3 regions of the Rhodobacter sp. 4.3.4 genome follow, and region 1 is predicted to be linked to each of the others. Evidence: riboswitches for the same ligand, from Rfam matches in the RefSeq annotation. Region 1 holds a riboswitch; each other region holds the start of a gene.

Evidence for each region. Region 1 has a riboswitch for cobalamin ahead of AC4PTB_RS07580 (energy-coupling factor ABC transporter permease). Riboswitches for the same ligand answer to the same signal wherever they lie in the genome.
Region 2: it holds a riboswitch for cobalamin, as region 1 does, so the genes downstream of both, AC4PTB_RS16515 (hypothetical protein) here and AC4PTB_RS07580 (energy-coupling factor ABC transporter permease) in region 1, are expected to answer to the same signal.
Region 3: it holds a riboswitch for cobalamin, as region 1 does, so the genes downstream of both, AC4PTB_RS16480 (TonB-dependent receptor plug domain-containing protein) here and AC4PTB_RS07580 (energy-coupling factor ABC transporter permease) in region 1, are expected to answer to the same signal.

Annotation. Positions count from the first base shown of each region.
Region 1 is NZ_CM178967.1:1,560,173-1,569,673, reverse strand. Features, by position in the region: gene AC4PTB_RS07605 (cobyrinic acid a,c-diamide synthase CobB) at 1-864, opposite strand, end outside; gene tcuA (FAD-dependent tricarballylate dehydrogenase TcuA) at 861-3,332, opposite strand; gene AC4PTB_RS07595 (energy-coupling factor ABC transporter ATP-binding protein) at 3,373-4,215, opposite strand; gene cbiQ (cobalt ECF transporter T component CbiQ) at 4,212-4,946, opposite strand; gene AC4PTB_RS07585 (energy-coupling factor ABC transporter substrate-binding protein) at 4,943-5,254, opposite strand; gene AC4PTB_RS07580 (energy-coupling factor ABC transporter permease) at 5,254-5,922, opposite strand; cobalamin riboswitch at 5,989-6,211, opposite strand; gene cobF (precorrin-6A synthase (deacetylating)) at 6,245-7,012, opposite strand; gene cobA (uroporphyrinogen-III C-methyltransferase) at 7,014-7,739, opposite strand; gene cobM (precorrin-4 C(11)-methyltransferase) at 7,736-8,521, opposite strand; gene AC4PTB_RS07560 (cobalamin biosynthesis protein) at 8,518-8,865, opposite strand; gene cbiE (precorrin-6y C5,15-methyltransferase (decarboxylating) subunit CbiE) at 8,847-9,501, opposite strand, start outside.
Region 2 is NZ_CM178967.1:3,329,600-3,339,100, forward strand. Features, by position in the region: gene AC4PTB_RS16500 (cobyric acid synthase) at 1-258, shown strand, start outside; gene AC4PTB_RS16505 (homocysteine S-methyltransferase family protein) at 367-1,404, shown strand; gene metH (methionine synthase) at 1,401-4,127, shown strand; cobalamin riboswitch at 4,187-4,381, shown strand; gene AC4PTB_RS16515 (hypothetical protein) at 4,433-4,720, shown strand; partial or broken gene AC4PTB_RS16520 (VRR-NUC domain-containing protein) at 4,681-4,836, shown strand; partial or broken gene AC4PTB_RS16525 (helix-turn-helix domain-containing protein) at 4,833-5,351, shown strand; partial or broken gene AC4PTB_RS16530 (transposase) at 5,427-5,732, shown strand; partial or broken gene AC4PTB_RS16535 (DUF2793 domain-containing protein) at 5,730-6,245, shown strand; gene AC4PTB_RS16540 (hypothetical protein) at 6,315-7,379, opposite strand; tRNA gene AC4PTB_RS16545 (tRNA-Met) at 7,633-7,709, opposite strand; rRNA gene rrf (5S ribosomal RNA) at 7,782-7,896, opposite strand; rRNA gene AC4PTB_RS16555 (23S ribosomal RNA) at 8,041-9,501, opposite strand, start outside.
Region 3 is NZ_CM178967.1:3,316,163-3,325,663, reverse strand. Features, by position in the region: gene AC4PTB_RS16485 (DUF4198 domain-containing protein) at 7-870, shown strand; cobalamin riboswitch at 890-1,085, shown strand; gene AC4PTB_RS16480 (TonB-dependent receptor plug domain-containing protein) at 1,214-3,034, shown strand; gene AC4PTB_RS16475 (ABC transporter substrate-binding protein) at 3,138-3,950, shown strand; gene AC4PTB_RS16470 (FecCD family ABC transporter permease) at 3,947-4,930, shown strand; gene AC4PTB_RS16465 (ABC transporter ATP-binding protein) at 4,927-5,661, shown strand; gene AC4PTB_RS16460 (adenosylcobinamide amidohydrolase) at 5,658-6,344, shown strand; gene bioB (biotin synthase BioB) at 6,559-7,506, shown strand; gene AC4PTB_RS16450 (8-amino-7-oxononanoate synthase) at 7,503-8,636, shown strand; gene bioD (dethiobiotin synthase) at 8,633-9,250, shown strand; gene bioA (adenosylmethionine--8-amino-7-oxononanoate transaminase) at 9,247-9,501, shown strand, end outside.

The DNA.
Region 1 (9,501 bases):
CGAGGCATCGGGCGCCTGATCGGCCAGGGGCGAGAACGGCAGCACCGTCACCCCCGCCCGCCGCCAGGCCTCGAGCATATGCGGATAGACAAAGGAAAAGGCGGCGTCGCGGGCCAGCGCGATCCGCCCCGCGGGCGGCACCGGCCAGGCCCCGGCCCCGGGCGCGGGACCCGCGCCCGCCGCCGACAAAAGCGCGTCCAGATCCACATGGGCGGCGACAAACTCGGCCAGCGCGTCAAGCGTCGCGTCAAGCCCCGCCTGTTCCTCGGCCTGTACCAGACCCAGATGCCGCTCGGGCAGGGTCAGATCCGACCGGCGCGGCAGCGCGCCCAGAACCGGCAGGCCGAGCCGGTCCATCTCGGCGCGGATCATCGCCTCGTGCCGCGGGCTGGCGACATGGTTCAGGATCACCCCCGCCAGGGGCGGCGCCTCGGGGTGGCGGGCAAAGCCAAGCGCGGTGGCCGCCGCCGACTGCCCCTGCCCCTTGACGTCGAGCACCAGAACGACGGGCCAGCCAAACATCCGCGCGATTTCGGCACTGGCGCCGCGCCCGCACCGGCCCGGATCGGGCGGGCCGTCATAAAGCCCCATCGCGCCTTCGAAAATCACCAGATCGGCCCCCGCCGCCTGCCCCGCCAGCGTGTCCAGCAAGGCCCGGTCCATCGCCCAGCCATCCAGATTGAAACTCGGCCGCCCGGCGGCGGCGGCGTGAAAGGCGGGGTCGATATAGTCGGGACCGTTCTTGAACGGCTGCACACGCAGCCCCCGCCGGGTCAGCGCCCGCAAAAGCCCCAGCGTCAGCGTTGTCTTGCCAGACCCCGAGGCGGGGGCGGCAATCGCAAGCCCTTTCGGTCCCTCGCTCATCTTTCCCCTCCCGTGCCGACGCGCCCTGATGCGGCGCGGGGGCGGGCCTTGTCAAGCCGCGCCCGCGCCTCGGCGGCGGCCCGGATCAGCGAGATCAGCCGCCAGCCGCCATGCGAGAGCTTGCCAAAGGGCAGGCACAGCGCCGCCCCCGCCACCGTGCCCAGATGCAGCGCCAGCAACAGCCCCATCGCCGGGCTGTCGCGCAGCGCCAGAAGCGCCAGCCCCGTCCCCGCAAGCGTCGCCAGTTGCAGGCGAAGGAAGCGGTCGGACCGCGCCATCGCGGGGGTCTTCAGCGGATCGGGGCGCAGCCACATCAGCGCCAGCCCCGCCAGCATCGCAACGCCGCCAGATGTTCCGAAGATCACCGGCGCGCTGAGCCAGGGATAGGGCGCAGGCTGGCCCAGCTTGTGCAGCACGAACCCGGCGAGCGTGGCCAGAAAGGTCAGCCCGAAGCCGCCCGCCAGCAGATGATGCGCAACCCGGCGCAGCCGCCCGGCGGGGCCGTGGCGATCTTCGCAATCGCCAAGGTTGCGCAGGCTCAGCGCCGCGATCAGCCCCTCGCGCAAGGCACGCCCGTCAACCGGCACCGGCCCGCGCCCGGCCCGCCAGAACAGCGCCAGCCGCAACAGCAGCACAAGCGCGGCAAATCCCATCACCGCCGCCGTCGCCCCCGCCATCACCGGATGCGGGATCAGCGCGTAAAAGGCGCCGGGGCCGGTGTGGCTGGAAAAGACCCGCTCGAGCGGTTGCAGGATCAGCAGCAAAAGCGGCGGCAGAACGCAGCCAAGCGCAAAGACGGCTTTCGCAAGGCCCAACGGCTCGCGGTAGTCGGCACGGCGCAGGGCAGAGAGCGTCGCGGGCAGGTTGACCGCAAAGGCATGCGGGGCGGCATATTGGCAATCATGCAGGCAGGACCGGCAATCGTGGCACAGATGCGCCAGATGGCGCAGATCGCCCCGGGTCAGATCGGGGCGGCCCTGCGCGGCGGGAAAGACGGCGCAAAGCCCGGTGCAAAAGCCGCAACTGTTGCACAGGTTGAGCGCCCGTTTCGCCTCGGCAAAGGGGTCGGTCCCGGGCGCGGGCGGGACGGAGATTGGCGGGCGCGGCTGCGGCCGCGAACGGACCTTTGGCGCAAGCTTGGCCGCCGCGCGCCCGGCGATGCGGCCGAAGACGGCGGCGATGGTCAGCCCCGCGCCCGACAGATAACCCTGCCCCAGGATCGCCCCGCAAATATTTGTTCCGGCTGCGAAAAGTCGCGGCGCGACGGCGGTGGCCAGGCGCACCCGGGCGGTGGCGTCCACCACCAGCCCGTAGCGGGTGAAGCCGATGCCGGGGATCATCGGCAGCGCGTGGAAGGGCGCGACCAGCGGCGCCATCTCGCCCGTGCGCGGCGGATCGAGCGGGCGGTTCAGCGTCTGCGCCAGCCCCGAAGGGTCGATGCCGCACAGCGCCGCCAAAGCCTCGGGGGTTTCGGCGCAAAGCGGCGGATAGGCCATCGGCGGCAGCTTGCCCGCCGCCTCGGCGCCCAGAATGATCCAGGCGCGCGGATCGGGACGGGCAAGCAGCTTGCGCGCCCAGACCGAATGCCGCTCGGGGCCTCTGACCGCGCCTTCATCGGCGAAGCGGCGGCCATCGGCGCCGACGACGATCCCGTGCTGCATCCCGTCCACCCGGCTGACGATGCCCGCATCGTGGAAGGGCGCGCGCGGATCGACGGCGACGACATGGCCATCGCCGGGCAATCCCGCCACTGAGGCGCCTTGCGCAAGCGCCTGCAACAGCGGGCCGCCCAGCTGTTCGGGCGTGCCGCGGTTGGCGATGTGATCGGCGCGGGCGCCATGCGTCTGCGCCAGCCAGGCGCGGTTCGCCCCGATGCCGCCCGAGGCCAGAACCAGCGCCTGCGCGGTGATCCGATGCGGGCCGATCGCGACACTCAGCGGGCCGTCATGCGCCGGATCGAGGGCCTCGGGCGGCAGCTGATCCAGCGCGATCCCGGCGCGGATCTCGACGCCCAGGCGCCGCGCCCGGGCCAGAAGCGCATTCGTCAAGGCCTGCCCGCCGCCGCGCAAAAACACCGTGCGGCGAGAATAGGGCAGATTGCCCTCGGCCCAGGGTTCCAGCCGCACGCCCTGCGCCAAAAGCCAGTCCGCCAGATCGCGCGAGCCTTCGGCCAGCACCTTGGCCAAAGCGGGATCACCCGCGCCGACACGCAGCAGATCGCGCTCGAACTCCTCGGCCGGGTAGCTGTCGCGCTGAAACGGCGTCTCGGTGTCCGAGGCGATGCGGATGTTGCGCCCGTGCCTTGCATTGCCGCCCAGCCTTTCGGGCGGCGCGGCATCCAGAACCAGCACCGAAGCGCCCGCCCGCGCCGCCTCGATCGCGGCGCAAAGCCCGGCCAGCCCCGCACCGATGACAAGGACACCGACCGAGGCGGGCAAGGGGGGCTGGGGGGCGGGCGTCTGATCCATGACAGCAGGGTAACGCAAGGCGCGGGCCAGGAAAACCGGGCTAACGCCGGGTCCAGCCCGCCATCTGCGCCGCAAGATCGTCGCGCGTCTTCGGCAGCGCCGCCTCGGGGGCGAGAAGGCCGTGATCGCGCGCCATCAGCGCAAGGTCGATCACCAGAGGCGGACGCAGCCCCACCTGTGCCAGCGTCGCGCGGTCGGAAAGCACGGCCTCGGCCGCCCCCTCGGCCAGAACGCGACCGGCGCGGAAGAGCGCCACCCGGTCGGCCAAAGCGGCGGCCAGTTCGACATCATGGGTGGAAAAGACCAGCGTCATGCCCGCGGCGCGCAGCCCGCGCAGCAGGGTCAGAAGCTGCTCGGTCCCCGCCAGATCAAGCCCGGCGGTGGGTTCATCGAGCAACAGCACCTCGGGGCGCATCGCCACCGCGCCCGCAATCGCCACCCGCCGCTTCTGCCCGCCCGAAAGCATGTGGGTCGGCCGGTCGCGCAGATCGGAAATCGACAGCGCCGCAAGCGCTTCTTCAACCCGGGCGCGGGCCTCGGCTTCGGACAGACCCATGTTCAGCGGCCCGAAAGAGACATCCTCGAAAACCGTCGCGGCAAACAGCTGGTCATCGGCATCCTGCAGCACCAGACCGACGCGGCGGCGCCAGTCGGTCAGATCCTTGCGCGAATGGCCGGTGGCGGTGCCGCCCAGCAGAACCCGGCCCGATTGCGGGCGCAACGTGCCGTTCAGATGCAAAAGCAGCGTCGATTTCCCGGCGCCATTCGGGCCAAGGATGGCCAGGCTTTCGCCCTGCGGCACGGCAAGCGACAGATCATCAAGCGCTTTCACGCCGCCCGGGAAAACGTAGGTCAGGGCCTCGGCGGCCAGGATCGGGGTCACAGCAACACTCCGGCCGCAAGGATCGCGGCTTGCAGGGTCAGGATCAGGCCGAGCACAAGGGGCGAGGCCGCGGGCCGGGTGGAGAGGACGCGCATCTCGCCCTGCCAGTTGCGCGCGCCAAGCCCGGTTTCCAGACGCCGGGCGCGGGCCAGCGCGCGCGGCAAAAGCGCCGCGATCACCTGCGCACTCGACCGCAGCCAGCGCCGCCGGGTGGCATGGCCGAGGCGGGCGCGCTGCGCGGTGGTCATCGCCGCGGCTTCCTCGGCCAGAATGAAAACAAAGCGATAGGTCAAAAGCGCGATCTCGATGAGTTCTGCCGGCACGCGCCAGCGACGCAGACCGGAGAGCAGATCGGCGGCGGGCGTGGTGGTGGCCAGGAAAAGAAGGCAGCAGGTCGCGGCCGTGGCGCGCATCACCAGGGCGGCGGCCTTGGCCGGGCCGTCCGGGGCAAGCGCGATGCCCTCCGGTCCGATCTGGAGCAGAAGCACCGCCGCCCCGGTGGTCAGAAACCCCAGCGGCAGCACTGCGACCGAGGCCCAGAAGCGCAAAGGCACCCGGGCGCCCAGAAAGGTGAAGGCCAGGATCGCGCCCGTGACCAGAACCGCCCCGGGAAAGGGCGGCACGGTCACGGCCAAAGCCAGAAACCCAAGACCGATCAGGCTTTTCTCGGCCAGCGGGCGGTTGCGCCAGCGGCCTTGCGCGGCGACCCGATCGATCGAGGCGAGGCTCATTCTGCGGGGACGGACCGGGCGGCGGGGGCGTTTTCCTCGCGGGCCTTGGTGGCGCCCTGACGGCGCCCGATCACCAGCCCCACGACAAAGGCGCCAAGCGCCGCCTGCAGCGCGAAGAACAGGCTTTCAACCTCGCCGCTCGGCGGCTCCCAAAGCGGATCGGCCCAGGGGGCAAAGCCCGGCACGGTCGCCTCGATCAGCTCGGCCGCCTGCCCGTCGGCGCCGCCGAATTCGCCGCCCATCAGAAGCGGCACCACCACCAGCGCCACGGTTCCGGCCAGCAGCCACAAAGTCCGTTTGCTGCTCATCAGCGTGCCTCCCCGGCCAGAATGCGCAATTTGTCCTTGTCATCGACCTTGCCCGCCAGGGCATCGACGACGATCACGGTCAGGAAGCCCTCGGCAATCGCCAGCGGGATCTGCGTCAGCGCGAAGACCGAGCCGAATTTCACCGCCGCGCCCATGAAGCCAGAGGCCGGATCGGGGTAAGCCAGCGCCAGCTGCAGCGAGGTGGTCACATAGGTCGCCAGATCGCCCAGGAACGCGGCCAGAAACACCGCCACCGCCATCGAGGCCCCGGCCTTGCCCGCCAGTTTATAGACGCCAAAGGCCACCCAGGGCCCGACGATTGCCATGGAAAAGGCGTTGGCGCCCAGCGTCGTCAGACCGCCATGGGCAAGCAGAAGCGCCTGAAACAGCAGCACGATCACCCCAAGCACCGCCATGACCGAGGGGCCGAAGACAACCGCGCCCAGCCCGGTGCCGGTCGGGTGCGAACACGAGCCGGTGACGGAGGGGATTTTCAGCGCCGAGAGCACGAAGGCAAAGGCCCCCGCGGCGGCAAGGGTCATCCGGGCCTCAGGACGCTCGGCGACGATCTTGCGGATCTTCACCGCGCCCGCGACGACGAAGGGGGCGGCGGCAAGGGACCAGCCAATGGCATGGGTGACGGGCAGATAGCCCTCCATGATATGCATGCGAACAACTCCACATCGAACGCGCCGCTTTCGGATTGACCGGAGACACCCCGCCCCGGGAAGGCTTGCGACGCCAGAGCGATGGCAGGTCTCCTGACTTGCGGTTCGATCAACTCGGGTCACCTTCCCGGCCAGTCTCCCCGGTGGATCGGGGGGGCCAGTGGCATTCGACCGTCGTCTCGCCGCTCACAGTTGCGGGGGCAGCCACGGATTAGGCCCCTGATGGGTAATCCTCACCGTGTTCCCTATTAATCCCGTCCAGTTGGGAACCATCGCCCGTTGGAGTAGCCCCGCGACGGGGCGAGGTCAAGGCCGGGAAGCGTCACGCCTTGGGCGCATTGCGACGCAGCAGGTAGATATCCATCACCCAGCCATGGCGGGCGCGCAGATCGGCCCGGGCCTGCAGGATCTGCGCCGTGACCTCGGCCAGCGGCCCTGAAATCAGCACCTCCTCGGGCATGGCCACACAGGCGCCCCAGAAGATCGTCAGCCCGTCGGGCGGCAGGCTCTGGAAGGAACACTCGCCATCGAGCATCGCAACGACCGTATCGGTGCCCGCGGGCCAGCCGTGGTCACGCAATTGCCGCCCCGTCGTGATCATCACCGGGGCGCCGATCTCGTTCAGGGGGATCGCATGGGCGGCACACAGCGCCTGGATCGCGGTGATGCCGGGGATGACCCTTGTGGTCAGATCAAGGCGGGATTTGAGGCGTTCCGCGATGCGCAAGGTGCTGTCGTAAAGCGAGGGATCGCCCCAGACCAGCAGCGCCACCCGACCGCCAAGCCCCGGAACATGCGCGGAGATCTCCGCCAGCCAGGCCTCGGCGATGGCATCGTGCCAGTCGTCCACGCCCTTGCGATAGGAAGGGTTCGACGCATCGCGCACGGGCAGCGCGAACTCGACCACTTTCGTTGCCGGGTTGGTCAGATGCGCGGCGCAGATCTGACGGCGCAGCCCGGCCAGATCGGATTTGTCCGCGCCCTTGAGCGGGATCAGGATCAGATCGGCGGCATTCATCGCATCGACCGCCTGCCCGGTGATGTGGCGCGGATTGCCGGTGCCAATGCCGATCAGGGAAAGCTCGATCATCTCAGGCCTCCGGCGCGTAAAGCGGACCATAAAGAATGAGCGCGGGCTTGTCGGAGCGTTCGGCGGCAAGGCGTGCCGCCAGCTCCGCGACGGTCGAACGGGTCACGCTTTGCTCGGGATGGCCCACGGCTTCCGCCAGCAGCGCGGGCGTGTCGGGGGCCAGCCCATGCGCGATCAGATCGGCAGCCAGCTTCGGGAAGGTGCGCTTGCCCATGAAAACCACGGTCGTCGCGCCCTTGTCGGCCAAAGCCGCCCAGTTCAGCCCCTCGGGCAGATCGCCCGTCACATCGGCGCCGGTGACGAATTGCACCCGCCGCGCGGTCAGACGGCGGGTCAGCGGCAGCCCGGCCGCGGCGGCGGCAGCGCAGGCCGAGGGCACGCCGGGGATGATCTCATAGGGGATGCCCGCGCCGGTCAGCGCGTCCAGCTCCTCCTCGAGCCGCCCGAAGAGCCCCGAATCCCCCGACTTCAGCCGCACCACCCGCAGACCGGTCAGCGCGTGATCGACGAGCAGCCGGTTCACATGATCCTGCTTCGGCGAGGGCCGCCCGGCCCGCTTGCCGACCGCGATGAGTTCGGCCCCCGGGCGCGCATGACCAAGGATCGGCCCGGCGGAAAGATCGTCAAACAGCACCACATCGGCTTTGGCCAGCCGGTCGGCGGCTTTCAGCGTCAACAGCTCGGGATCGCCGGGCCCCGAGGAAACGAAGGAGACAAAGCCGCTCATTCTGTGCCCTCCGGGAAGCGCGGATGGGTGCCCAAGGGGCGGTAGCGGCGGTCGTAATCGCCCGCGTAAAGGCGGCTTTCGTCGAAATCCTCGGTCGCAAGCGACCGGCCCACAAGGATCAGCGCCGTGCGCTCCAGCTCGGCGCCAAGGCTGGTCTGCAGCGTGGCCAGCGTCGCGCGCACCACCCGCTGATCGGGCCAGCTCGCGCGCCAGACGATGGCAACAGGGCAATCGGCGCCGTAATGCGGCACCAGCTTTTGCACAACCTCGTCAAGCACATGCACCGAGAGGTGAATGGCCAGAACCGCGCCGGTGCGGGCGAAATTCTCCAGCGTCTCCCCCTCGGGCATGGCCGAGGCCCGCCCCGAGGTGCGGGTCAGAATGACCGATTGCGCCACCCCGGGAAGCGTCAGTTCCGCCCCCAAAGTCGCGGCGGCGGCGGCGAAGGACGGCACGCCGGGGGTCACATCATAGGGAATGTTCAAGGCGCGCAACCGGCGCAGCTGCTCGCCCATCGCCGACCAGATCGACAGATCGCCCGAATGCAGCCGGGCGACATCCTGCCCCGCGGCATGGGCCTCGGCGATCGTGTCGATGATCGCATCAAGGCTCATCGGCGCGGTGTTGACGATCTTGGCGCCGGGCGGGCAATGCGCCAGCAGCGCCTCGGGCACAAGGCTTCCGGCATACAGGCAAACCGGACAGGACGCGATCAGATCACGGCCCCGGATCGTGATCAGATCCGCCGCCCCCGGCCCCGCGCCGATGAAATGCACCGTCATTCGTCCTCTCCCTCCGCCACGGCAAGGGCCACCCCGCCGATCACCTGTCGGGGCAGCACGAGCCGCGCCCCCTTGCCTGCTGCGACCAGCGCCGCCGCCTCTGCCACCGATCCGGTGCCCTTGCGCGCCAGCACAAGGTCCGAGCGCGTGGGGGTCGCCACCCCCGCCACATCGACGCCGATCACCCGAAAGCCCGGACAGGCGGCGGCAAGCTCATGTGCTTTTTCGCGCGCGGTGGCAAGGGCATCCACGCGCCCCGCAGCCAAAAGCGCCTGCGCAAAGGCGGCGGGCGCGGTGCCCTTGCGAAATCCAAGCCCCGCGACAATCACCGCCGCCCGCTCCATTGCAGCTGCGGACGGCTGGGCGCCCAGCCGCGCATCCGGCCCAGCGGCTGCGCCTCGGCAAGGTCGATGCGCCAAAGCTGACCGCCATGACGGGCGTGCAGATCGGCAAGCAGGGTTTCGGAGTCAAGCGTCACCGCATTGGCGACGATCCGGGTGCCGGGGGCGAGCAACTCCCACAGCCGGTCGAACAGCGCCCGCGACCCGCCACCGCCGATGAAGACGGCCTGCGGTGCGGGCAGATCCGCCAGCGCCTCGGGGGCCGTGCCATGAACCGCCCGCATCCGCGGGGAAAGCCCGTAAGTGTCTATATTCTTGCGGATATTCTCGATCCTGTCGGGGCGCGGCTCGATCGTGATCGCGCGTCCGCCCGCCAGACACCATTCGACCGAGACGGAACCCGACCCGCCGCCGATGTCCCACAGCAATTCGCCGCGCCGCGGCGCCAGCGCGGCCAGCGTCAAAGCCCGCATCGGCGCCTTGGTGATCTGCCCGTCATGGGCAAAGGCGCTCTCGCTCCGCCCCGGCACCTGCGAAAGCCCGGCGCCGGGGGCCAGATCCGCACCATCGAGCGCCACCGTGACCGGCGCGGAAACATCCGTCAAATCATAGTCTTGCGCGGCAATGCTGCGCAGCATT
Region 2 (9,501 bases), 1.7 Mb from region 1:
GGCCCGGATCTGGCGCGGCCGTGGCTGACCCTTGACGGGCGGGCCGAGGGGGCGATCTCCGCCGATGGCAAGGTGATGGGCAGCTATCTGCACGGGATTTTCGGCGCCGCGGGCTTTCGCGGCCATTGGCTTGCACAGCTGGGCGTCACCGCCGCGGCGCAGGACCATGACGCCCGGATCGGGGCCGCCCTTGACGCCTTTGCCGCGGAAATCGAGGCCGATCTCGACCTTGGCGCGCTTCTGGCTCTGGCGCGATGACGCCGCATCCGGCGGCGACATGAGTGAAATTCATAATTATCCTGATGATTATGAATTTGCTGTGGGATGATTTGTGGCCTATCTGCCTTCCACCCGAGGGAGATTGCCATGCTGACCCAGACACTGCCCAGATCGACGGCCTTTGCCGCGCTTGAGGCCCTTGCCCGTGACCGGATCCTGATCCTTGACGGGGCGATGGGCACGCAGATCCAGCAGCTTGGCCTGACCGAGGACGATTTTCTGGGCCATGGCTCGGGCTGCGCCTGCCGCCATGCCACGGCGCATCCGCAAAAGGGCAACAACGACCTGCTGGTGCTGACCCAGCCGCAGGCGATCGAGGAGATCCATTTCCGCTATGCGATGGCGGGGGCGGATATCGTCGAGACCAACACCTTCTCGGCCACCACGATCGCGCAAGCCGATTACGGGCTGGAAGCGGCGGTGTTTGACCTGAACGCCGCGGGCGCGCGGGTGGCGCGGGCGGCGATGGACCGCGCCGAGGCCACCGACGGGCGGCGCCGCTTCGTCGCGGGGGCGGTGGGGCCGACGAACCGCACCGCCTCGCTCTCGCCCGATGTGAACGACCCGGGCTACCGCGCCGTCACCTTCGACGATCTGCGCACGGCCTATGGCCAGCAGGTGCGCGGGCTGATCGCGGGCGGCGCCGATATCCTGCTGATCGAAACGATCTTTGACACGCTGAACGCCAAGGCGGCCATTTTCGCCTGTTTCGAAGCCTTTGCCGAGCGCGGCGAGCGGCTGCCGGTGATGATCTCGGGCACGATCACCGATGCCTCGGGGCGCACGCTTTCAGGCCAGACGCCGACCGCGTTTTGGCATTCCGTGGCCCATGCCCGGCCCTTCACCGTGGGGCTGAACTGCGCGCTTGGCGCCAGCGCGATGCGTCCGCATCTGGCGGAACTGGCGGGCGTGGCCAATTGCGCGATCTGCGCCTATCCCAATGCCGGGCTGCCCAATGCCTTTGGCCAATATGACGAAACCCCCGACCGGACCGCCGCGCAGGTGGCGGAATTTGCCCGCGAGGGGCTGGTCAATGTGGTGGGCGGCTGCTGCGGCACCACCCCCGATCATATCCGCGCCATCGCGGAAGCTGTGAAACCTTTCCCGCCGAGGGCCCTGTCATGAGCCGTTACCTGCGTCTTTCGGGGCTGGAGCCCTTTACCCTGACGCCCGACATTCCCTTCGTGAACATCGGCGAGCGGACGAATGTCACCGGCTCGGCCCGGTTCCGCAAGATGATCGTCGCGCGCGATTATGCCGCCGCGCTGGATGTGGCGCGCGATCAGGTGGAAAACGGCGCGCAGATCATCGACATCAACATGGACGAGGGGCTGATCGACAGTCAGGCGGCGATGGTCGCCTTCCTCAACCTGCTTGCGGCCGAGCCCGACATCGCCCGGGTGCCGGTGATGATCGACAGCTCGAAATGGGAGGTGATCGAGGCCGGGCTGAAATGCGTGCAGGGCAAGCCAGTCGTCAATTCGATCAGCCTCAAGGAAGGCGAAGAGATCTTCCGCCATCACGCGGCGCTGTGTCTGGCCTATGGCGCGGCGGTGGTGGTGATGGCCTTTGACGAACAGGGCCAGGCCGACAGTTTCGCCCGCAAGACCCAGATCTGCGCCCGCGCCTATCGGATTCTGGTCGAGGAGATCGGCTTTCCGCCCGAAGACATCATCTTTGACCCGAACGTCTTTGCCGTCGCCACCGGCATCGAGGAGCACGACAATTACGGCGTCGATTTCATCGAGGCGACGCGCTGGATCCGGCAGAACCTGCCGCATGCCCATATCTCGGGCGGGGTGTCGAACCTGTCCTTCAGCTTTCGCGGCAACGAACCCGTGCGCGCGGCGATGCATGCGGTGTTTCTGTATCACGCCATCCGCGCCGGGATGGATATGGGGATCGTCAATGCCGGGCAGCTGGTGGTCTATGACCAGATCGATCCCGAGCTGCGCGAAGCCTGCGAGGATGTGGTGCTCAACCGCCAGCCCAAATCGGGCGGCACCGCGACCGAGCGGATGCTGGAGGTGGCCGAGCGCTTCCGCGGCGGCGCGCGCGAGGAAAAGACCCGCGATCTGGCCTGGCGCGACTGGCCGGTGGAAAAGCGGCTGGAACATGCGCTGGTCAATGGCATCACCGAATTCATCGAGGAAGACACCGAGGCCGCAAGGCAGTTGGCCGAACGCCCGCTGCATGTGATCGAAGGGCCGCTGATGGCGGGGATGAACGTCGTCGGTGACCTGTTCGGTGCAGGCAAGATGTTCCTGCCGCAGGTGGTGAAATCGGCCCGGGTGATGAAACAGGCGGTCGCCGTGCTGCTGCCCTATATGGATGCCGAGAAAGCCGCGCGCGGCGGCGAGGGGCGCGAGACCGCGGGCAAGATCCTGATGGCCACGGTCAAGGGCGATGTGCATGACATCGGCAAGAACATCGTCGGCGTCGTGCTGGCCTGCAACAATTACGAGATCGTCGATCTGGGCGTGATGGTGCCGCCGCAAAAGATCCTGGAAGTGGCGCGGGCCGAAAAGGTCGATGCGATCGGGCTTTCCGGGCTGATCACGCCGAGTCTGGACGAGATGGTGCATCTGGCCGCGGAAATGGAGCGCGAGGGCTTCGACATTCCGCTGCTGATCGGGGGCGCGACCACCTCCAAGGTGCATACGGCGGTGAAGATCGCCCCCGCCTACAGCCGCGGGCAGGCGGTTTATGTGCTCGATGCCAGCCGGGCCGTGGGGGTGGTTGGGGCGTTGCTCAGCCCAACGCAAAAGGCTGACTACGCGGCGCAGATCCGCGAAGACTATGCGCAGATCGCCGCCCGTCATGCCCGCGACGAGGCCGCCAAGGTGCGGCTGCCACTGGCCGCCGCCCGGGCCAATGCTTTGCGGCTCGACTGGTCGGGCTATGCCGTTCCCGCGCCGCAGTTTTTCGGCCCGCGGGTGATCGATGACTGGGATCTGGCCGAGGTGGCGCGGTATATCGACTGGACACCCTTCTTCCATGCCTGGGAGCTGAAGGGGGTCTATCCGCGGATTTTCGAAGATTCCGAAAAAGGCGAAGCCGCCCGGGCGCTCTTTGCCGATGCCCAGGCGATGCTGGCGCAGATCATCGCGGAACGCTGGTTCACCCCGCGCGCCGTCGTGGGATTCTGGCCCGCGCAGGCGGTGGGCGACGATATCCGGCTTTACACCGACGAAACCCGGTCCGAAGATTTGGCCACTTTCTTCACCCTGCGCCAGCAGACCGGCAAGCGCGAAGGCCGCCCGAATGTGGCGCTGGCCGATTTCGTTGCGCCCGCGGGCACGGTGCCCGATTATCTGGGCGGTTTCGTCGTCACCGCCGGCCCGGAAGAGGCCGAGATCGCCGCGCGCTTCGACGCCGCCAATGACCATTACTCCGCGATCATGGTCAAGGCGCTGGCCGACCGCTTCGCCGAGGCCCTGGCCGAAGCCCTGCATCAGCGGGTGCGGCGCGACTATTGGGGCTATGCGCCCGAGGAAGACTTCGCCCCCGATCAGCTGGTGGGCGAGCCCTATCGCGGTATCCGCCCCGCGCCCGGCTATCCAGCCCAGCCCGACCACACGGAAAAGCTGACGCTGTTCCGGCTGCTCGAGGCCGAGACCGCGACCGGCGTGCATCTGACCGACAGCATGGCGATGTGGCCCGGCTCTTCCGTCTCGGGGCTCTATATCGGTCATCCTGAGGCCTATTATTTCGGTCTGGCCCGGATCGAGCAGGATCAGGCCGCCGATTACGCCGCGCGCAAGGGCATGGATCTGACCGAGGTGCAGCGCTGGCTGGCCCCGGTGCTGGGAAGTGCTGCGCCCTCTGCCCCGGCGGTGGCCGCGTGAACCTGTCTTGAAGCACGGAAGACGTGTCGTTTTTGGCACGCACCCGCTGCAACAATCTGTCAGGCTGAGGGGCTCAGGGTGCCCGTCCGCAAGGCCGGGAGAATTGGGAAGCCGGTGCAAGACCGGCGCTGCCCCCGCAACGGTGAGCAATGAGGGACGGCAAGGCCACTGGACCCAACTCCGGGAAGGCGCCGCGCCCGGGTGCGAGAGCACGCATTGCAAGCCCGGAAACCAGCCCCGAGACCGCCGGGCCCCAAGGGCCCATCCATCCAACCCGCCCTTGCAGGGAGGCCGGGGCAAGTGAGGTGCCAGACGCATCCGACATCCGTGCGCAGCTTGCCGCGCGGCGCAAGGACCATTCCCTGCCGCAACCTTTTTACTGCGATCCGGGGATCTTTCAGACCGATCTGACGCAGGTCTTTTACCGCGAATGGCTTTTCGCCATTCCCGCCTGTCAGCTGCAAAAGCCCGGCGATGACGCGACGTCGCAGGTGGGGGCCTATCCGGTGATCCTGGTGCGTGGCGCCGACGGGATGATCCGCGCCTTTCACAACGTCTGCGGCCGGAGCAGGAGGCGTTCCACGATGTTGTGAAAGCGCAGGGCTTTGGCTGGGCCTTGGTGCGGAGTCTCGATGATGCGCTGGGCGCGCTGGCCGATCACGGCTTCACCACGCGCGTCGCCCCTGCCCAGCGGAGGCCCGCGCCATGAGCCACGAGGCCACGAACTGGGCCATCAAGCAGCGCGGGTTGAAGCCGACGACCAAGATCGTGCTCTGGCATCTCTGCGACCGGTTCAACCCGGACTATGGCTGCTTTCCCTCGCAGGACCGGCTGGCGCATGACTGCGAGATCAGCCGGTCGACGCTGAACGATCACCTTGGCCAGCTCGAAGCCGTGTGTCTGCTGCGGCGCGTGCCGCGGCTGGATCCAGTGACCAAGCGCCAGCTGCCCACCCGCTACATTCTGGGGTTCGAGCCGGGCTTCACACCTGTGGATGTGGTGCCGTGTCCGGAAATCGAACACGGTGAGAACGCGAGTGCAGAAAGCCCCGACGGCACAGACACTTCGGCCACGGAGGACTCGGTCGATGCCCTGCCGTGTCCGGATTTCGGACGCGGGATTGGCGCGGAATCCGTGTCCGATTTTCAGGCCGAGCCGTGTCCGGAAAACGCCGAAAGCCGTGTCCGAATTTCGGACACTAACCCTGTAAGGGAACCTCTAACAGGCCGCTGAAATAGTCGGCCTCGACCGCGGATGCAGAACATGATTCACCCCTTCCCACGGCGAAGGGGGATCAAGATGCGGGGCACGGACGAGACGAGCGGGTCGCTTTTCAGCTCTGTGGACCTTGAGGACCGGATCCCGGCCAAGCATCCGCTGCGCAAGATCCGGCTGGTGGTCAACGACGCGCTGGCTAGCCTCGACGCCGATTTCGAAGGGCTTTACGTCCGCTTCGGCCGCCCCTCCATCGCGCCGGAACGGCTGATCCGGGCGAGCCTTCTGCAGATCCTGTTTTCGATCCGCTCCGAGCGCCAGCTGATGGAACAGATGAACTACAACCTGCTGTTTCGCTGGTTCGTCGGGCTCGGTATCGACGATCAGATCGACGTCATGCGCCCCTCGGGGCGTGATTTCCCGCTGCAGCCGCACTTCGGCGTCAACCGGATCGCCAACTGGTCGCCCTCCACAGGCACCACGATCACCACCGAGGGGCTGCCGCTTACCTCGGTCGGCACCGTTTCGTATCCAACATTGGCCTCGACCAACCTCGCCGCCTCGATGCGGCGCTGGCGTCTGACCTCGGCCGCAGTGGCAGACTCGGTCGCCGACCAGCGTTCCGCAGGCTGGGCCTGCTGGCGTGGCAACGCGGCGGGCCTCGGCGGTTGGACCTTCGTGACGCGGATTTCGCTGACCACCCTGCAGGCGAGCGGCATGGGGTTCTTTGGCCTTTACGGATCGACGGCCGCTCTCGCCACCACGCTGACGCTCGCCACCGCCATCACCTGCATCGGCATCGGGTTTCAGCGCGGGACGCACACTCGATGGCAGATGGTGACAAATGATGCATCGGGGGCGCCGACGCTCACCGACATGGGCGCGAGCTTCGCCATTGCCACCCGAGCATGAAGGCGAAGATGGACGCGCTCGAGGCGCAGAAGGCGGCACTTGAGGCGAAGCTCAGCGGATTCAGCCCGCGGGATTGAAGACGATCCCGCGATCAGGGAAGGCGTCGCGCAGATTGGTCATCGCCTCCAGCCAGTCGTCCCCGCCCCACTGGCTGGAGAAGGCATAGGTGCGACCGCCGACACGCAGCAGTTCATCGTCACCGCAGAACCAACGGATCGGGTCGAAACGCTTGCCAAGCTCGGCGCGGGACTCGGTCGCGAGGCGCACGAAGACGTCGTGGCCAACCTCGCCTTCGACCGACCGAAGGGCGCGGTTGGCGCGGGGGCCGCAGTGCCTGGCGACCTCCTCGGGCGCGATGCCGCTCTCGACGAGGTAGCGGAAGGTCCGCAGGATCGCCCAACGTTTCGACTCGCGCGAGAACTCCTGCTGGCCAAGCCGCAGGTCATACTTCGTGTGATCCGCACCGCTGGTCCGCGCCTCGCGTTCCTTGCGGACCTTCTCGCGCACGCGAACCTGGTATTCTGCAGCCTCTGGCGGCGGGATGATCTGCTGCACATCGACCAGCACCCGGCCCGACAGGTTGTAGGGCTGCAGACGAACGCAGCGGATGTCGAGATCGCGCTGGTTCAGCCAGAGAACGGCAGTGGTCAGTTCCAGCGAGAACTCGGCCGAGGCGAGGACGATCTTCACCTCCTGCGAGAACTGATCGTGGTCTGGCTCGTCCCACCCCAGGAAGGCTAGAAGCTCGCCTTGCGCATCGGCATCATCACGGCCGATCTGGCGCAGGTAGCGGTCGAACGCGGACACGGCCTGATCGAAGGTCATGGTCGAGACCATCGCCGCATAGCGGATGGCCTGCAATTCCATGTGGCCACCGTCTTCGGTGCGCTTGAATTCGATGACGACGAGGTTCGCATCGCGGTCAATTCCAAGCAGGTCGATGCGACGGCGGGAATCGTCCCACTCCCCGTATTCCTCGGCAATCACCAATGTGTCGGGCGCGATGACGGCAATGTTCTCGCGCAGCAGCCGCTGAAGGTCGCGACGCTCGTGCAGCTGCATCGCCGTGAAGGTGGTCTTGGTCAGGGGCTGGATACGATCCGGCGAAAATTCGTAAATCGGCATGAAGGGCACAATCTGGGGGACATCCTGGCCACTGTCGCAGACCCGATGGCAGGCTGGCAACCAGGATCGCCGAAGGAACGTCACGAGAACATCTGGCCTTGCCCGTGTCGCATGGGTGTCGCACGGAGGAAACGGGGTTTTTCGTAAGGGTTTGGAATCTTTGGGGAATGTGTCGTTCTGTGTTGCAACGCGAAAAAGCGCCCCGTAGGGCGTTCTGTTTCGGCCTAAGCCTTTGATACTGTGTTAGAAAGTCTGGTTGCGGGGGCAGGATTTGAACCTGCGGCCTTCAGGTTATGAGCCTGACGAGCTACCGGGCTGCTCCACCCCGCGTTAGTCCCGAGGGCTTTGTTTTGCGATCGGGGTATTTGGTATCGTTTTGAGAGAACGTTGGCTTCTTACTAGGTTTGGCGGTGACCTACTCTCCCACGTCTTGAGACGCAGTACCATCGGCGTGTTGGCCCTTAACGGCCGAGTTCGGGATGGGATCGGGTGTTTAGCCAACGCTATGACCACCAAACCGAGGAAGAAGCCATGTCCAAGTCGCGTATCAGGAGAAGCTCGCGTGCCGCGGATGCGGCCTCCGGCATTGCGCCTGCGCGGAGCGTTCTTTTCTAACCTTGTGTACACCTGCTTTTGATCATGAGCCTTGCTGCTACTGGATCAAATCAAGCCAATCGGGCAATTAGTACCGGTCAACTGAATGCATTGCTGCACTTACATCTCCGGCCTATCGACGTGGTGGTCTTCCACGGCCCTCAAGGGATACCTTGTTTTGAGGGGGGCTTCACGCTTAGATGCCTTCAGCGTTTATCCTGTCCGTTCATAGCTACCCAGCACTACCGTTGGCACGATAACTGGTCCACCAGTGGAACGTTCACCCCGGTCCTCTCGTACTAGGGGCAACTCCTCTCAAGTATCCTACACCCACGGCAGATAGGGACCGAACTGTCTCACGACGTTCTAAACCCAGCTCACGTACCTCTTTAAATGGCGAACAGCCATACCCTTGGGACCTGCTCCAGCCCCAGGATGAGATGAGCCGACATCGAGGTGCCAAACGATGCCGTCGATATGGACTCTTGGGCATCATCAGCCTGTTATCCCCAGAGTACCTTTTATCCGTTGAGCGATGGCCCTCCCACTTGGGACCACCGGATCACTATGACCGACTTTCGTCTCTGCTCGACTTGTCAGTCTTGCAGTCAGGCAGGCTTTTGCCATTGCACTCAACGACCGATTTCCGACCGGTCTGAGCCTACCTTCGCGCGCCTCCGTTACGATTTGGGAGGCGACCGCCCCAGTCAAACTCCCCACCATGCAGGGTCCCGGACCCGGATAACGGGCCGCGGTTAGACATCAAGAGTGCGAAGGGTGGTATCTCAAGGGAGCCTCCACCGAAACTGGCGTCTCGGTTTCAAAGGCTACCACCTATCCTGCACATCACAATCCTGATGCCAGTGCAAAGCTGGAGTAAAGGTTCATGGGGTCTTTCCGTCTAACCGCGGGTAGTGTGCATCTTGACACACAGTTCAATTTCGCTGAGTCCACGTTTGAGACAGCGGGGAGATCGTTACGCCATTCGTGCAGGTCGGAACTTACCCGACAAGGAATTTCGCTACCTTAGGACCGTTATAGTTACGGCCGCCGTTTACTGGGGCTTCAATTCGGAGCTTGCACCCCTCCTTTTAACCTTCCAGCACCGGGCAGGCGTCAGACCCTATACGTCGCCTTACGGCTTCGCAGAGCCCTGTGTTTTAAGTAAACAGTCGCCACCCCCTAGTTTGTGCCCCCCACCGATAGTTGCCTATCAATGGGGCCTCCTTCTCGCGAACTTACGGAGGCATTTTGCCGAGTTCCTTAAACGTGGTTCTCTCAAGCGCCTTGGTATACTCTACCTGTCCACCTGTGTCGGTTTAGGGTACGGTCATATGGAGGGCTATTTCCAGGGACACCGCAGCTGCCCGACCAATCCGATAAGGTCGAACAACAGTGAGCATCCGTCACATCCTCCTGGCCCACGAATATTAACGTGGTTCCCATCGACTACGCCTTTCGGCCTCGCCTTAGGGGCCGGCTTACCCTGCTCAGATTAGCTTTAAGCAGGAACCCTTGGACTTTCGGC
Region 3 (9,501 bases), 1.7 Mb from region 1:
ACGACCATGTTCTTGCACGGAAACCTGATGGCCGCCGCCCGCGCGCTGCTGGCGATCCCCCGCCCCGCCACGCCGGGGCTGATGGCGCATCTGCCCGAGGCGGGCGGCGTCCTGACCCTCGCCCTTGGCGATCCCCTGGGCGGGGGCGTCGTGCTGGATCTGCCGCCGCCGGGGGCGGTGGTGCATCTGCACGGCGCCCGCCGCACCGATCTGACCCCCGGGCTGACGGCGGATCTGCTGCAGGGCGCGGGCAATGCCGCGCGCGCCTGGCGGACCCGGGTCGATCTGTCGGCGCCGGGGTTGCACCGGATCCATGCCGAAGCCCCGGTCCGGCGCGATCCCGAGGGCCGCGGGCTGGTGCAGCACACGGCCGGGTGTTTCGTCTTGCGCGGCGCCGGAACCGCCAGCCCAGAGCCGCTCGGCCTTGCCGTCGAGATCCTGCCCGACCTGCTCTCGCCCGGGTTCCTGCCGGGGATGCGGTTTTCGGCACGGGTGCTGGCGCAGGGGCGGGCGCTGACGGCGACGACGGTGCTTCTGGAACGGGTGGGGGCGGAGCCTGTCGGCTCTCAGGTGCAAGCCCTGCCAGGCCATGGGGCGCCGCTGTGGATCGTGGCCGAAACCGACCGCGAGGGCCGGTTTCAGGTCGCTCTGCCCGCACCCGGGCTTTGGGCGATCACCGCGACGGGGCCGATCGGCTGGTCCGGGCTGCGGCCGCTGCGACATGTCATCACGCTCTGGCAGCGCTTCGGCGGACCGTCCAGCGGCCCCGAACAGGACGCCGAAGCCTTTGCAATGGCTTGGGAAACCGCCGTCACGCCGACGCCTTCCGGCGCCACCGCCGCGCCGCGGCCGCGCGAAAGCACCGCTTGACGCGCCGGGCGATTTCGTCTTGTCTGCGGCCCGTCCAAGTTCCGGCCTGCGGGTCGGATTGAAAGGGAACACGGAACGGCCCCCGGGCCCAGACCGTGGCTGCCCCCGCAACTGTGAGCGGCGAGCGACGTCGACTGGCCACTGGGTCCCGCCCGGGAAGGCCGACGAAGCGAAGACCCGTGAGCCAGGAGACCTACTTGGACGATCACCCACCCGGGCGCGAGGGGCGCCCCGGGAGCGGTCTGTCCGCAGAGGTGAGCTGTCGCCGTCTGCGGAAAGCCATGGCTTTTCCGCGACATCTCTCATGCCGGGCCGTTTGGCCCGAACGGAAAAGGTCTGTCCGATGCCGCCTCTGTCGCGTCTTGCCCTGCTCTCTGCCGCCGTCGCCTCTGCCGCCGCCCCCGTGCTGGCGCAGGAGGAGGTCACCGATCTGGACACGATCACCGTCACCGCCTCGGCGGAGCCGGTCAAGCTCAGCCGCACCGGGGCGACGGTCAATGTCCTCACCGCCGAGGAGATCGAGAAGGCTGGGGACAAATCGGTCGCGACGCTGCTGGCGCGTCTGCCGGGTCTCAGCATGACCCGCAACGGCGGACTGGGCGCCTCGACGGCGCTGCGCATTCGCGGCCTGTCCGGTCCCTATATCGGTGTGCGCATCGACGGGATCGACGTTGCAGACCCCGCGGGCACGCAATGCCAATACGATTTCGGCGCCACCACCGCGGGCGGGATCTCGCGCATCGAGGTACTGCGCGGGTCGCAATCTGCCCTTTACGGGTCCGAGGCGATCGGCGGCGTGGTCGACATCACCACGTTTCGCGCCAGCAAGGAAGGCACCGAGGCGCAAGTCGAACTGGAGACCGGGGCGCACGGCACCACCAGCGGCACCGCCTCGGTCGGCCTGAAGACGACCCTGGGGGAATTGGCGTTTTCCGCAAGCCGGATCGTCACCGACGGCATTTCCGCGGCGGCGGCGGGCACCGAGACCGACGGCTTTCGCGCCACCACGCTCAGCTTTTACGGCAGCTATGCGCTGACCGACACCGTCACCGTCGGGCTCAACGGAATTGCACGCGACAGTTTCAGCGAATTCGACAGCCCGCCAGCCGACACGGCCGAAACGGAAGACGGCAAGCTGCGCGGCCTGCGGGCCTTCGTGAATGCCGAGACCGGGGCGGTCCGCCACGAACTTTCCTATGCTCACACCGAAACCGAACGTCTCTATCCGCTTGGTTGGACAAAACTGTTCACCGGTACACGCGACCAGATCGGTTACAAGGGGAACTGGGATGCCGGCGGGGCTGTCTCGCTGAACTGGGGGCTCGACCGCACCGAGGAAGACTTCACCAATGACGCGGTTGGCGGCTCCAGCAGCACCAATTCCGTCTTCGGAGAGGCCCTCTATGCTCCGACCGAAACGCTCGATCTGTCCTTTGCCCTGCGCAATGACACGCATTCCAGCTTTGGCGGGAAGACCACGGGGCGGGCCGCGATGGCGTGGCGGCCGACCGACACCTGGGTCATCCGGGCGGTGGCGGGAACGGGGTTTCGCGCACCGTCGCTCTATGAGTTGCATGGTCCTTTCAAAAATCCCAACCTGCAACCCGAAACCAGCCGCAGCTATGAATTGGGCGCGGAATATCTTTTCGGCGCGGGAGGATCGGTGCAGGCGACGCTGTTTGATACCAAGATCAAGGACAAGATCCAATGGGCGGGCGGGGCTTACAATCAGGTGCCCGGAACCACGCAATCCCGCGGGGTCGAACTGACCGCTCGGACGCTGCTGACCACCGGATGGGACCTTTACGGCACCTATACCTACACCGACGCCTATGCGGTTTCGGGGACCGGTGTCGAAACCCCGGCGCTGCGTGTGCCGCGCAATGATCTGGTGATCGGTCTTGAGGGCCAGATCACCGACCGTCTGTCGGCATCGGTCGAGGCTGAACATGTCACCGATGTCTGGGACACTAATTCCTGGCCGCTGCCCGCCTCGAAGCTGCCCGATTACACGGTGGCGAACCTGTCGGTGTCTTATGATCTGACCGAGAGCGCTGCGGCCTATGTGCGGGTCGAGAATGTTTTCGACGAAACCTATCAGACCGTTCGCGACTACGGACAGCCCGGTCGGTCGTTTTATGTCGGGGTTCGTGCCAAGTTCTGACTCTGTTGCGCCGGAGGGCCTGGGCCTTCCGGCGTTCCTTTCGGGAAAGAAGGGCAAGATGACCGGTCGAGCAGAACTTTCGCGGGCTCAATGGCCAAAAGCGGTGAGCCGCGCCTTGCGGGCCGCAGGCTTTGCCATGCTCGGTGCGCTGGCGCTGCCGGTTGCGGCGGCGCCCGCCCGTGTCGTCTCGATCAACCTGTGCACCGATCAGCTGGCGATGATGCTGGCCGCACCGGGGCAGCTTGTGTCGGTCACGCATCTGGCGCGGGACCCCGCCGCCTCGGTGATGGCCGAGGCCGCCAAGGCCTGGCCCACGAACCGCGGTCAGGCCGAAGAAGTCTATCTGCTGCATCCCGATCTGGTGCTGGCCGGGCGCTACACCGCGCAGCCCACCGTGGCGATGCTGCGCCGCCTTGGCATTCCGGTCGCGGTCTTCGAGCCCGCCGACAGCTTTGCCGACATGCAGGCCGACATCACCCGGATGGGCGCCTTGCTCGGCCGCGAGCCCGAGGCCGCCGCGATGGCCGGGGCTTTCGCCGCAAGGCTTGCGCGGATCCGCGCGGCAAACCTGCCCGGGCCTCGGCCGCTCGCCGCCACCTGGTCGGCGCGCGGCTACATGTCGGGCCATGAAAGCCTTGCCGGAGAGATCCTGACCACTGCCGGCTTCGACACGCTGGCCGCGCGGATGGGGCGGGCGCAGGGCAGCACCCTGCCGCTCGAGGCGCTGGTTCTGGCCGATCCCGATCTGGTGGTCACCGGGCGGATCGGCCCCGGGTCGTCGCGTGCCGAGGAACCGCTGACCCATCCGGCGCTGCGCGCGCTGACCGGCCATCGCGCCGCCGTGGAAGACCGCGACTGGATCTGCGGCCTGCCCTCGGTTCTCGATGCCACCGACCGGCTCAAGGATATGAAATGACCGAAAGATCATTGCACACCGGGCTTGGGCTGGCGCTGGTCGCGCTGTTTGTCGCCTCGCTGCTGACCGGCGTGGCCGAGGTGGCGCCGCTGACCGCGCTCAAGGCGCTTCTCACCGGGGGCGAGGGGCCGCTGGGCCTGGTGATGCGGGAAATCCGGCTGCCGCGGGCGATTCTGGCCGTGCTGGTGGGGGCAAGCCTTGGGCTTTCGGGCGCGGCGATGCAGGGGCTGTTGCGCAACCCGATGGCAGAGCCCGGGGTGATCGGCATTTCCGCTGCCGCGGCGCTGGGCGCGGTGATCGCGCTGCAGACCGGGCTTGCCGCCAGCTTTGCCTTGGCCCTGCCGCTGGCGGCGCTGCTGGGGGCGCTGATCGGTGTCGCGGCGATCCTGTTTCTGGCCGGGCGCGGCGGCACGCTGGCGCTGATCCTGGCGGGGATCGCGCTCTCGGCGCTGGCCGCGGCGCTGACCTCGCTGGTGCTCAACCTTTCCCCCAATCCCTTTGCCGCACAGGATATCGTGTTCTGGATGATGGGCTCGCTCGCCGATTGCTCCTTCACCCATGTCGCGATCGCCGCGCCCTTCATCGCGCTGGGGGGCGTGCTGCTGGCCCGTTCCGGCCGCGGCCTTGAGGCGCTGACGCTCGGCGAGGAGGCTGCCGCCTCGATGGGCATCGACCTGACCCGGCTGCGGCTGACGGTGATCCTGGGCACGGCGGCCTCGGTCGGGGCGGCGACGGCGGTGGCGGGGACGGTCGGTTTCGTCGGCCTTGTCGTACCGCATCTGCTGCGCCCCCTTGTCGGCGCCAGCCCGGCGCGGCTTTTGCCCGCGGCGGCTTTGGGCGGCGCGGTGCTGGTGCTGATCGCCGATATTGCGGTGCGCAAGGTGCTGCCGGGGCAGGATCTGAAACTGGGCGTGCTGATGGCGCTGGTGGGGGCGCCGGTGTTCCTGAACCTGATCTGGCGCATGAGAGGCCAGCCATGAGCTTGCTGACATTGGACAATCTGACGGTGCAGCGGGGCGGGCGGGTGACCCTGCATCCGACCAGCCTGCGCGTCGGGCCGGGCGAGTTCATCGGCCTGATCGGCCCGAACGGGGCGGGGAAATCGACACTTCTGCGCGCGGCGCTGGGGCTGATCGCGGCGCGGGGCCAGTCCTCGCTGGCGCAGCTTTCGCCGCGCGCCCGGGCCCGGGCCGCCGCCTGGCTGCCGCAGCAGCGCGAAATCGCCTGGGGGCTGCGCGTCGCGGCGCTGGTGGCGCTGGCGCAGGACGGCCGCGAGGACGCGCCGCAGGTCGCGGCGGCGCTGACGCGGATGGATGTGGCGGCGCTGGCGCAGCGCCCGGCCACCGCGCTCTCGGGCGGCGAACAGGCGCGGGTGCTGATCGCCCGGGCCTTGGCGCAGGACACCCCGCTGCTTTTGGCCGACGAGCCGATCGCGGGCCTTGATCCGGCGCATCAGATCGCCTGCATGGCGCTTTTCGCCCGCCTTGCCGCCGAGGGCCGCACGGTGATCGCCTCGGCGCATGATCTGGGGCTCGCGGCACGGCATTGCACCCGGCTCTGGGTGCTGCATCAGGGCCGAATCGTCGCCGACGGCCCGCCCCGCGCCGTGCTGACCCCCGCGCTTTTGCGCGAGGTCTTCGCCATCCGCTGCCATCTCGCCGAGGCCGAGGGCGGGCTGATCGTGCACCCTCTGGCCGGGCTTGCGCCATGACGCCGTTGCAGGTCGGGCTGCAGCCGCCCTGGCTGGTCGTCGATCTGGGGGCGCCACTCCAGGTCCTGTCCTTCGCGCCGCACCGGCCCGGTCTGGTCACCGCGCGGCAGATCGTCTGGCGCGAGGTGCGCAACGCCGATCTGCCGCCGGGGCTTGATGTCGGGCCGTGGTTTGCCGATGTGCTGGCCGAGCGCGGGCTGCAGGACGCGGTGGCGATGCTGACCTCGCGCGATATCCGCCGGGTCACCCGCGCCAGCTGCACCGTGGCGGACTGGACGGTCGAGGTGCTGGCGACGGTGGGGCTGGGCAATGCGGAAGCGGTCGGGCGCCGTCTGCCGCCGCGCGATCCCGAGGCCGCGGGCTATGGCACGATCAACCTGGCGCTGCGGATCGCCTCCACCCTGCCGGGTCATGGCCTGACGATGGCCGCGCAGATCGAGGCGCTGAGCCTTGTCGCGCAGGCGCGCACGGCGGCGGTGATGGCGGTGGGGCTTGATCTGCCCACCGGACGGGCCACCGGCACCGGCACCGATTGCATCGCTATCGCCGCAAGCCCGGGCCGCGAAGCCCATGCCGGGCTGCACACCGCGCTTGGCGAGGCGATCGGCCACGCCGTCCTGCAGGCCGTGGGCTGCGGCGCCCGCGACTGGATGGACGAGAACCGGCGGCCCTGCGCCGGATAGCCGCCGCCCGGCCCGGCCGGGTCCCGTCCCCGGATCATATATTATAGTCAGGCGGGCGCGGACCTTTGGCCGGAGTTTCCGGCCGGAAAACGCCCAAGCCGCTGAAAACAGGGCAAAGACAGTCGCGGTCCTGCGACGGGATCATAGATAGTTTTCGAAATTGAGGCCGCGTCCGATTTGCGATCCCCTGACGGCGACAGCCAAAAGGATCGCCATGCACAGCACAGCCCAAGACCTTTACACCCTGCCGTTGATGGATCTTCTGTTCCGGGCGCAAAGCGTGCACCGGCAGAATTTCGACCCCAACCGCATCCAATGCGCCAAGCTTCTGTCGATCAAGACCGGCGGCTGCGGCGAGGATTGCGCCTATTGCGCGCAATCGCGGCGCAACGGCGCGAAGCTGCCCGCCGCGAAACTGCTGGAGGTGCAAAAGGTTCTGGCCGAGGCGCAAAAGGCCAAGGAGGCGGGGGCCACGCGCTATTGCATGGGCGCGGCCTGGCGCTCGCCCAAGGACCGCGACATGCCCGCGGTGCTGGCGATGGTCGAGGGGGTGAAGGCGCTCGGGCTGGAGACCTGCATGACGCTGGGCATGCTGGATGACGCGCAGGTGCGGCAGCTGAAGGCGGCGGGGCTGGATTACTACAACCACAATATCGACACGTCGGAGCGGTTTTACCCTTCGGTGATCTCCACCCACAGCTTTGCCGACCGGCTGGAGACGCTGGACCGCGTCCGCGCGGCGGGGATCAATGTCTGTTCGGGCGGGATCGTCGGCATGGGCGAGACCGCCGAGGACCGGATCAGCATGATCCAGACGCTGGCCGATCTGCCGGAACCGCCGCAATCGGTCCCGATCAACATGCTGATGCCGATGGCCGACACGCCGCTGGCCGATGCCGCGCCGCTCGATCCGATCGAGATGGTCCGCACCATCGCCACCGCCCGGATCCTGATGCCGAAATCCTATGTGCGGCTTTCGGCGGGGCGCAGCGCGATGTCGGACGAGCTGCAGGCAATGTGCTTCTTTGCCGGGGCGAATTCGATCTTCGTCGGCGACACGCTTTTGACCGCTGAAAACCCCGATGACAGCGCCGATGCCCGGCTTTTCGCCAAGCTCGGCCTGCGCCCCGAGGCGCCGCGGCCCTGCGGGGATGCGGCATGAGCCAGTATCCCCGTCATGCCGCGCGTCTTGCCCGGCTGGCCGACCGCGGGCGGGCGCGGGCGCTGACCCCGGCGCGGGGGCTTGATTTCGCCTCGAACGATTACCTTGGCCTGCGGACCTCGGCGGTTCTGGCGCAGGCGGTGGCCGAGGCCCTGGCGCGCGGGGTTGCGGTGGGGGCGGGCGGATCGCGGCTTTTGCGCGGCAATGACCCGGAATTCGAGGCGCTGGAACAGGAGGCCGCCGCGTTCTTTGGCGCCGAGGCCTGTCTTTACATGGGCGGCGGGTTTCAGGCCAATCAGGCGGTCTTTGCGACGCTGCCGATGGCGGGGGATCTGGTCGTGCATGATGCGCTGATCCATGCCAGCGCGCATGAGGGGCTGCGGCTGGGCCCGGCCGAGGCGCGCAGCTTTCGCCACAATGACCCGCAGGATGCGGCCGATCAGATCCGGCTCTGGCGGGCGGCGGGCGGGCGCGGCCGGGTCTGGATCGCGCTTGAGACGCTTTACTCGATGGAGGGCGATTTCGCCCCCGTGGACGATTTCGCCGCCCTTGCGCGGCGCGAAGATGCGGTGCTGATCCTCGACGAGGCGCATGCGACCGGGCTTTACGGCCGCGACGGGCGCGGTCTGGCGCCCGAGGTGGGCGATCTGGCGCTGATCGTCGTGCATACCTGCGGCAAGGCGCTGGGGGCAAGCGGGGCGCTGGTCTGCGCCGATCGGGTGGTGATCGAGACGCTGGTGAACCGTGCCCGGCCCTTCCTCTATGCCACCGCGCCCTCGCCCTTGCTGGCGGCGGCGGTGCGGACGGCGCTGCGGCTTTTGCCGGCGCGGCCCGGGCTGCGCGCCCATGCGGCGGCCCTGCGGGCACGGGCGCAGCACCGCGCGGCGCAGATCGGCTGGGAGGCCGGGCAAAGCCAGATCCTGCCACTGATCCTTGGCACGGATGCCGCCGCGCTGCAGGCCGCGCAGGCCCTGCAGCAGGCGGGCTTCGATCTGCGCGCCATCCGCCCGCCGACCGTGCCCAAAGGCACGGCGCGGCTGCGGCTGTCGCTCACCGGCGGGCTGCAGCTTGCCGATATCGACGCGCTCTTCGACGCGCTGGACAGCCTGCGGATCGGGGGGCTGCGATGACCTCTGCCCTTGTGATCACCGGCACCGATACGGGCGTCGGCAAGACTGTCTTCAGCGCCGGGCTGACGCTGGCCCTGCAGGCAACCTATTGGAAACCGGTTCAGGCCGGGCTGGAGGAGGAGACCGACCGCGAGACGGTGGCGCGGCTGACCGGCTGCCCGACCCTGCCCGAGGCCTACCGGCTGCGCACCCCGGCCTCGCCGCATCTTGCCGCGGCGCGGGATGGGGTCGAGATTGCGCCGATGGCCCTGCCCGATCTGCCCGGCCCGCTGGTCGTCGAGGGGGCGGGCGGCGCGCTGGTGCCGCTGGCCGGGCGCAGGCTTTACGCCGATCAGATGGCGGACTGGCAGGCGCCGGTGATCGTGGTGGCGCGCACGGCGCTGGGCACGATCAACCACAGCCTTCTGACGATCGAGGCGCTGCGCGCCCGCCGCGTGCCGGTGCTGGGCATCGCGTTCATCGGCGCGGAGGTGCGCGACAGTCAGGACACGATCTGCCGTCTGGCCGGTCTGCCCTCGCTTGGCCGTCTGCCGCAGCTGCCCGATTTGAGCCGCGCGGGGCTGGCCGCGGCCTTCCGCGGCATCGACCTGACGACGATCCGGGGGGCGCTGTGACCGACGATCTGGCCTTTGATGCTGCCCATGTCTGGCATCCCTATACCGCGCGGGTCTCCGCCACGCCGCAGCACAAGATCGTCGCCGCCAAGGGGATCTGGCTGACGCTGGAAGACGGGCGGCAGATGATCGACGCGATGTCCTCGTGGTGGTGCGCGGCCTTTGGCCATGCGCCCGAGCCGCTGGTGCGGGCCGTGCAGGAACAGGCCGCGACCCTGCCGCATGTGATGTTCGGCGGGCTGACGCATCGC